DNA from 2 places in the Kocuria sp. LUK genome. Region 1 is predicted to be linked to the other one. Evidence: predicted binding sites of a transcription regulator. Region 1 holds the regulator's gene; the other holds the start of a gene.

What was found. Region 1 encodes HrcA, which represses chaperone genes, less so after heat shock. Its sites were predicted from a motif close to TTNGCACTCGNNNNNNNCGAGTGCNAA; they were not measured.
Region 2: a site for HrcA is predicted at 2,180-2,206, ahead of groES (co-chaperone GroES). Genes of this name have one in related genera too.

Annotation. Positions count from the first base shown of each region.
Region 1 covers NZ_JAJMZI010000001.1:175,545-179,539, reverse strand. The annotation lists gene LQU92_RS00805 (16S rRNA (uracil(1498)-N(3))-methyltransferase) at 1-704, opposite strand, end outside; gene dnaJ (molecular chaperone DnaJ) at 701-1,852, opposite strand; gene hrcA (heat-inducible transcriptional repressor HrcA) at 1,932-2,945, opposite strand; gene LQU92_RS00790 (DUF3097 domain-containing protein) at 3,156-3,995, shown strand, end outside.
Region 2 covers NZ_JAJMZI010000009.1:59,253-63,247, reverse strand. The annotation lists gene groL (chaperonin GroEL) at 1-1,563, opposite strand, end outside; gene groES (co-chaperone GroES) at 1,716-2,012, opposite strand; gene LQU92_RS14470 (siderophore ABC transporter substrate-binding protein) at 2,461-3,459, shown strand; gene LQU92_RS14465 (ABC transporter permease) at 3,551-3,995, shown strand, end outside.

The sequences.
Region 1 (3,995 bases):
CGGCCCAGCCGCACGGGCAGCGCCCCCGCCGCGCCCAGGCGCTCCAGCTCGGCCGGGGCGATGCCGCCCTCCGGGCCGACGACGAGCAGGACCTCCTCGGCCCCGGCGAGGGCCTCGTCCCGCGCCCCGGGGGCCGGGGCGAGCAGGTCCACGAGGGGACGCTCGGCGTCCTCGTGCAGGACGAGGGCGAGCGTGCCGGGGCGGGCCGCCCGCCCGGCGAGGTCCTCGGTGCTCGCCAGGGGCGCCACCTCCGGCCAGGCCGCGCGGCGGGACTGCTTCGCCGCCGCGGCGACCGTGTGCACCCACTTCTCGCGGCTCTTCGCCGCACGCTCCTTGCGCCAGCGCACGATCGAGCGCTCGGCCTGCCAGGGCACGACGGCGTCGGCCCCGAGCTCGGTGGCCGTCTCCACGGCCAGCAGATCGCGCTCGCCCTTGGCGAGGGCCTGGGCCAGGACGAGCCGCGGCGTGCGCACGGGCTCGGCGGCCACGGCGTCCACGCGCACCGTCATCCGCTCCCGCTCGGCGCCGGTCACCGTGCCCGCGGCCCGCAGCCCGTGCCCGTCCACGAGCTCGAGCCCGTCCCCGGCGCCGAGGCGGCGCACGGTCAGGGCGTGGCGGGCCTCCGGGCCCGTGACCACGACCTCGGCGCCGGGGGCGGCGGCCCCGAGCGTGCCGGGGTCGGCGCGGAAGACGGGGCGGCTCACAGGTCGGTGAACCGGTCCCGCAGGCGGGAGAAGAACCCGCCGGAGCCGGCCGGGGAGTTCAGCGTGGTGCCGGTGGACTGCTCCTCGCCGCGCAGCCGGGCGAGCTGCTCGAGGAGCTCGCGCTGCTCGTCGTCGAGCCCGGAGGGGGTCTCGACCTCGAGGTGGACGTGCAGGTCGCCGCGGCCCCCGCCGCGCAGGCGGGTGGCGCCGAGGTCGTGGAGGGTGACGGTGTGCCCCGTCTGCGTGCCGGGCTCCACCGAGAGCGCGCGCTCGCCGTCGAAGGTCTCCAGCGTCAGCGTGGTCCCCAGCGCCGCAGAGGTCATGGGCAGGCGCACGCGGGCGTGCAGGTCGTCGCCCTGCCGCTCGAAGGTGGGGTCGGGGTCGACCTTGAGCTCGACGTAGAGGTCGCCGTTGGGGCCCCCGGCGGTGCCGGCCTCGCCCTGGCCCGAGAGCCGGATCCGGTTGCCGGTGGAGACCCCGGCCGGGATCTTGACGGTCAGCGGGCGGCGGTCGCGCACGCGGCCCTCGCCGTAGCACTCGTGGCAGGGGTGCTTGATGACGGTGCCGAAGCCCTGGCAGGTGGCGCACGGGGCGGCGGTGACGACGGTGCCGAGGATGGACTGGACCTGGCGCTGGACCTGCCCGGAGCCGTGGCAGACCTCGCAGGTCTCGGGCTGGGTGCCCTCCTGGCAGCACGTGCCGTTGCACGTGGGGCACACCACCGCCGTGTCGACCGTGATCTTCTTCTCGGTGCCGAAGACGGCGTCGCGCAGGGACACGCGCACGTTGATCAGCGCGTCCTGTCCCTGGCGGGTGCGGGAGGCCGGGCCGCGGCGGCCCGCCCCGGCGCCGCCGGCGCCCTGGAAGAAGGTGTCGAAGATGTCCTGGAAGCCGAAGCCGGTGCCGGGGAAGCCCCCGCCGAAGCCGGTGTCGGTGCCGTTCTCGTTGCCGGTGGCGTCGTAGACGCGCCGCTTCTCGGGGTCGGAGAGGACGTCGTGGGCGTGGGAGACGCGCTTGAACTCCTCGGCGGCCTCGGTGCCGGGGTTCACGTCCGGGTGCAGCCGGCGGGCCTTCTTCCGGTAGGCCTTCTTGATCTCCTCCGGGCTGGCGTCGCGGGACACGCCCAGGGTTTCGTAGTGATCGCTCACCGTGGTCCGTTCTGTCGGGTCGATCGGGATGCTGGTCGGGTGCTGCGCGGGGGCCGGCGGGGGCCGGGGCCCGCGGGGGTCAGCCCCCGAGGATACGGGAGAGGTAGCGGGCCACCGCACGCACGGCGGCCATGGTGGACGGGTAGTCCATGCGCATGGGCCCCACCACGCCCACCTTGGACTGGGCCTGCGGGCCGTAGCCGGTGGCCACCACGGCGGCCTCGGCCAGCGGGTCCACGGCGCTGGGGGCGCCGATGCGCACCGCGACCCCGCGGGCGTCCTGCTCCATCTCGGAGAGCAGCCGGAGCATGACCACCTGCTCCTCGAGGGCCTCCAGGACCGGCCCGATGCTCAGGTGGAAGTCCCCGGTGGCGCGGGCGAGGTTCGCGGTCCCGGCCATGGCCATGCGGTGCTCGGTCGAGCCCGCGGCGAGCGCGGAGACGGTCTCGGCGACGGCGGCGAGGGCGGGGCGCAGGGCGGGGGGTGCGGTGGCGGCGGCGAGCTCGAGGGCGTCGTGGACCTCGGTGAGGGTGCGGCCGGTGGTGGCGGCGAGGACGCGGGCGCGCAGCTCGAGGAGGGTGTCCTCGTCGAGGGGTGCGGGGACGGCGGCGACGCGCTGGACGACGCGGCCGTTGGTGGGGATGAGGACGACGAGGACCTGGCCGGCGCCGAGGTCGACGAGCTCGACGTGGCGGACGGTGACGCCGGAGGCGTGGGGGTACTGGACGACGGCGACCTGGTGGGTGAGCTGGGCGAGCAGGCGCACGGTGCGCTCCATGACGTCGTCGATGTCGGCGGCGTCGTCGAGGAGGCTCTGGATGGCGCGGCGTTCGGGGCCGGAGAGGGGCTTGACGGCGGCGATGCGGTCGACGAAGGTGCGGTAGCCCTTGTCGGTGGGGATGCGCCCGGAGCTGGTGTGGGGGGCGGCGATGAGGCCCTCCTCCTCGAGGGCGGCCATGTCGTTGCGGACGGTGGCGGAGGAGACGCCGAGCCGGTGGCGCTCGACGAGGGCCTTGGAGCCGACGGGTTCGCGGTAGCGGACGTAGTCCTCGACGATGGCCTGCAGGACCTGCAGGCGTCTGGGCTGGTTCACGTCGCGCTCCTTCCCCGGTCCCGGTCCGGCGCCCGTCGGTGGCGGTGGGTGGTCCCGGCGCGGGGCCGGGTCTGGCACTCGGGCGCGCACAGTGCCAGTTTCCCCAGTGTAGCCCCCGGGCGGGGGGCGGGGGCACGGGGTGTGGCCTGGTACGCTTCCGGCCGGTCCGCGGCCCCGTTGCCCGTGCGCGGGCCGGGAAGGGATGGACGGATGAGCACCTATGGATGGGGGCCGCGCTCCCTCGACGACGACGCCCTCGCGCGGCGGCGGCCGGTCTCGGCGGAGGTGCCGGTGGAGCCGGGGCTGCTGCTGGAGGACGTGGGCACGGGGTGGGTCGGTGCCGTGGTGTCCCTGGAGACCATCGGGGGGATGCGGGTGATGGGGCTGGAGGACCGCCGGGGGCGGGTGAAGGCGTTCCCGCTGGGTCCGGGGTTCCTCCTGGAGGGCGAGCCCGTCGTCGTCGTGGAGCCGCGCCGGGCGGCGGGGCCGCGGCGGCCGGCGCGCACCCGGTCGGGGTCGGTGGCGGTGGAGGGCCTGCGGGCCTCGACGGCGAAGGCCTCGCGGGTGTGGGTGGAGGGCTACCACGACGCGGAGCTCGTGGCGAAGGTGTGGGGCCACGACCTGGCGGTGGAGGGGATCGTGGTGGAGCCGCTGCACGGGGTGGACGACCTGCCGGCGGCGGTGCGGGAGTTCGGGCCGGGTCCGGGGCGGCGGCTGGGGGTGCTGGTGGACCACCTGGTGGCGGGGTCGAAGGAGTCGCGGATCGCGGCGGAGACGATGCGGGTGCCGGGGGCGGCGGGCAACGTGCTGGTGCTGGGCCACCCGTACGTGGACATCTGGCAGGCGGTGCGGCCGCGGGTGCTGGGCTTCGAGGCGTGGCCGGAGGTGCCGCGGGGCACGGACTGGAAGACGGGCACGGCGGCGGCGCTGGGGTGGCCGCACCGGGAGCCCGGGGACCTGGGGCGGGTGTGGCAGCACATCCTCTCGCGGGTGGAGACCTACGCGGACCTGGAGCCGGCGCTGCTGGGGCGGGTGGAGGAGCTCATCGAC
Region 2 (3,995 bases), on a different contig from region 1:
GTCCGTGACGAGGGTCTCGGTCGTCAGCACGAGCGCGGCGATGGAGGCCGCGTTCTGCAGCGCGGAGCGGGTGACCTTGACGGGATCGATGATGCCCGCGGCGACCAGGTCGGTGTACTCGCCGGTCGCGGCGTCGTAGCCGTGACCGGTCCCGAGCTCGGCGACGCGGGAGACGACCACGGCCCCGTCCTGCCCGGCGTTCTGCGCGATCCAGTACAGGGGCTGGCGCAGGGCGCGGCGGACGATCTTCAGCGCGGTCGCGGCGTCCCCGGTGAGGCCGAGGTCGGACTCGTCGAGGACCTTCGCGGCCTGGAGGAGCGCGGAGCCGCCGCCGGCCACGATGCCCTGCTCGAGGGCGGCGCGGGTCGAGGAGACGGCGTCCTCGATGCGGTGCTTGCGCTCCTTGGCCTCGACCTCGGTCGCGGCGCCGACCTTGATCACGGACACGCCGCCGGCGAGCTTGGCGAGGCGCTCCTGGAGCTTCTCGCGGTCCCAGTCGGAGTCCGTGCGCTCGGCCTCGGCGCGGATCGTGGCGACCCGCTCCTGGATGGCGGCCTCGGAGCCGCCGCCGTCCACGACCGTGGTGGTGTTCTTGGTCACGGTGACGCGGCGGGCGGTGCCCAGCTGCTCCAGGGTGACCTGGTCCAGGCTGATGCCCAGCTCGGCGGTGATCAGCTCGCCGCCGGTGAGCACGGCGAGGTCCTGCAGGATCGCCTTGCGGCGGTCGCCGAAGCCCGGGGCCTTCAGGGCCACGACGTCGAGGGTGCCGCGCAGCTTGTTCACCACGAGGGTGGACAGGGCCTCGCCCTCGACGTCCTCGGCGATGATCGTCAGCGGCTTCTTGGCCTGGACGACCTTCTCGAGCACGGGCATGAGCTCGGCCACGGTGGAGATCTTGCCCTGGTAGAGCAGCACGACGCCGTTCTCGAGGACGGCCTCCTGGCGCTCGGCGTCCGTGACGAACGACGGCGAGAGGTAGCCCTTGTCGAACTGCATGCCCTCGGTGACCTCGAGCTCGACCTCCGTGGTGGAGCCGTCCTCGATGGTGATGACCCCGTCCTTGCCGACGGTCTCGAAGGCGCGGGCGATGAGCTCGCCGATCGAGCGGTCCTGGGCGGAGATGGTGGCGACGTGGGCGACGTTCTCGCCCTCGACGGGCCGGGCGTTCTCGAGCAGGCGCGCGGAGACGGCCTCGACCGACTTCTCGATGCCGCGCTTGAGCGCGAGCGGCTCGGCCCCGGCGGCGACGTTGCGCAGGCCCTCGCGGACCAGGGACTGGGCGAGGACGGTCGCGGTGGTGGTGCCGTCACCGGCGACGTCGTTGGTCTTGGTGGCGACCTCCTTCGCGAGCTGCGCGCCGAGGTTCTCGTACGGGTCCTCGAGCTCGACCTCGCGGGCGATGGTCACGCCGTCGTTGGTGATCGTGGGGGCGCCCCACTTCTTGTCGAGCACGACGTTGCGCCCGCGCGGGCCGAGGGTCACCTTGACGGTGTCGGCGAGCTTGTTGACGCCGTTCTCGAGGGACTTGCGGGCGGCGTCGTCGAATGCCAGCTGCTTGGCCATGGACGGAAAGCTCCTTCGGGGATGGGCTGGACCGGGCCGCCGGGCGGGCGGCGGGTCGGAGGGGGAACCGGCGAAGGGTGCCGGCCGCGGCCCGCCGGGCGGGCGGTGCGTGCGGCGGGCACCCTTCGTCGCAGGTGTGCGGTGCGCCGGGACTACTTCTCGACGACGGCGAGCACGTCGCGGGCCGGGAGCACCAGGTACTCCTCGCCGTTGTACTTCACCTCGGTCCCGCCGTACTTCGAGAAGATGACGACGTCGCCCTCCTTGACGTCGACGGGGATGCGGTTGCCGGAGTCGTCGACGCGACCCGGGCCCACGGCCAGGACCTTGCCCTCCTGGGGCTTCTCCTTGGCGGTGTCGGGGATGACGAGGCCGGACGCCGTGGTCTGCTCGGCGGCGAGCGGCTGGACGACGATGCGATCCTCGAGGGGCTTGATGGAGACCGACACGATCTCTCCTTCTCTGTAGGCGTGGAAAACGGTGGGCGACCGCGGGCGGGGCCCGCTGGGTCGTGCTTCGGGCCGGTTGGCGCACCAACCGTCGTCGCGGTGCCGATCGATCGCCTGGCCCTTAGCACCCTCACCCGGAGAGTGCTAAGGCCAACTGTAGGAGGGGGCTGGCAGACGGTCAAGGCGAGTGCCAGCGGCCCCGCCGGGGGCGCCCCGGCGGGGCCGCGCACCGGCCGACGGAGCCCGCCCAATTAGGTCACGCCCGTGTTCGCCAATGATTTGCCTCACGGCGGCACGCCGGTCTAGGTTGACCACTAAGGCACACCTAACTCGGCCGAGGACCGGTGCCCGACCCGACGCATCCCGCGCTCCGGCGCGCGATCCGCCGTGCCCACCGCGACCCGGCGGGGCCCGAGGCCCCGCCGCCCTGCAGAAGAGAGATCGACCCATGACCCGCACCCTGCTCCAGCGCTCCTCGGTCCTGCTGGCCACCGCCTCCGCGCTCGCCCTGGCCGGCTGCTCGAGTGCCGGCAGCACCGCCGAGGCCGGCGGCACCGCCTCCTCCTCCACCAGCACGGTCGAGATCGAGGACAACCACGGCACCCAGACCGTCGAGGTCCCGCCGGCCTCCGTGGTCGCCACCGACAACCGGACCTTCGAGACGCTGGCCGACTGGGGCGTCGAGCTCGCCGCGGCCCCCCGCGCGCTCATGCCGGACACCATTGCCTACGCCGACGACGAGTCGATCGTCGACCTGGGCACCCACCGCGAGCCCGACCTCGAGGCGGTCGTCGCCGCCGACCCCGACGTGGTCGTCAACGGCCAGCGCTTCGCCCAGTACCGCGAGGACCTCGCCGGGCTGGTCCCCGAGGCCGCGGTCGTCGAGCTCGACCCCCGCGAGAACGAGCCCCTCGACGCGGAGCTCAAGCGGCAGACCACCGTCCTGGGCGAGATCTTCGGGAAGACCGCCGAGGCGGAGGAGCTCAACGGAGAGCTCGACGCCGCCGTCCAGCGCGTGCTCGACGGCTACCGGCCCGGGGACACGGTCATGGCCGTCACCGTCTCCGGCGGCGAGATCGGCTACATCGCCCCCGGGAAGGGCCGCACCCTCGGCCCGCTGTTCGACCTCTTCGGCTTCGAGCCCGCGCTCGAGGTCGAGGGCGCCAGCGACGACCACCAGGGCGACGACATCTCGGTCGAGGCGATCGCCGGGTCCGACCCCGACTGGATCCTCGTGATGGACCGCGACGCCGCGGTCGCCGCCGACGAGCCGGAGTACACCCCCGCCCAGGAGGTCGTCGAGAACGCCGAGGCGCTGCGCGGCGTCACGGCCGTGCAGGAGGGCCACGTCGTGTACATGCCCAAGGACACCTACACGAACGAGGGCATCCAGACCTACACCGAGTTCTTCGACACCCTGGCCGACGCCATGGGCGAGCAGGACTGATCCCCCGGACCCGGCCGGTGGCGGGGCCCGCGCGCAGCGGGCCCCGCCACCGCCGCTCCCCGGCACGACGGCCGACGGAAAGGCTTCACCCATGACGACGACCCTCTCCGGGCCCGCCCGCAGGGCCCGCGAGACCCTCTTCGACCGGAGGCTGCTCCTCGGCGTGCTCGGGGTCGCGGCCCTGCTGGGCGCGTCCCTGCTCACCGGGGTCTACGACGTCTTCGGCGCCGAGGACGGCGGCGAGATGTTCGCCATCACCCGCGTCCCGCGCACGATCGCCCTCGTGCTCGCCGGGGCCGCGATGGCCATGTCCGGGCTGGTGATGCAGCTGCTCACCCAGAACCGGTTCGTGGAGCCCACCACGACCGGCACCACCGAGTGGGCTGGGCTCGGGCTGCTCGTCGTGACGCTGCTCGTGCCCACCGCGAGCCTGCTCACCCGCATGGCCGGGGCCGTGGCCGCGGCCTTCCTCGGCACCATGGTCTTCTTCCTCTTCCTGCGCCGCGTCTCGCTGCGCTCCTCGCTGGTCGTGCCCA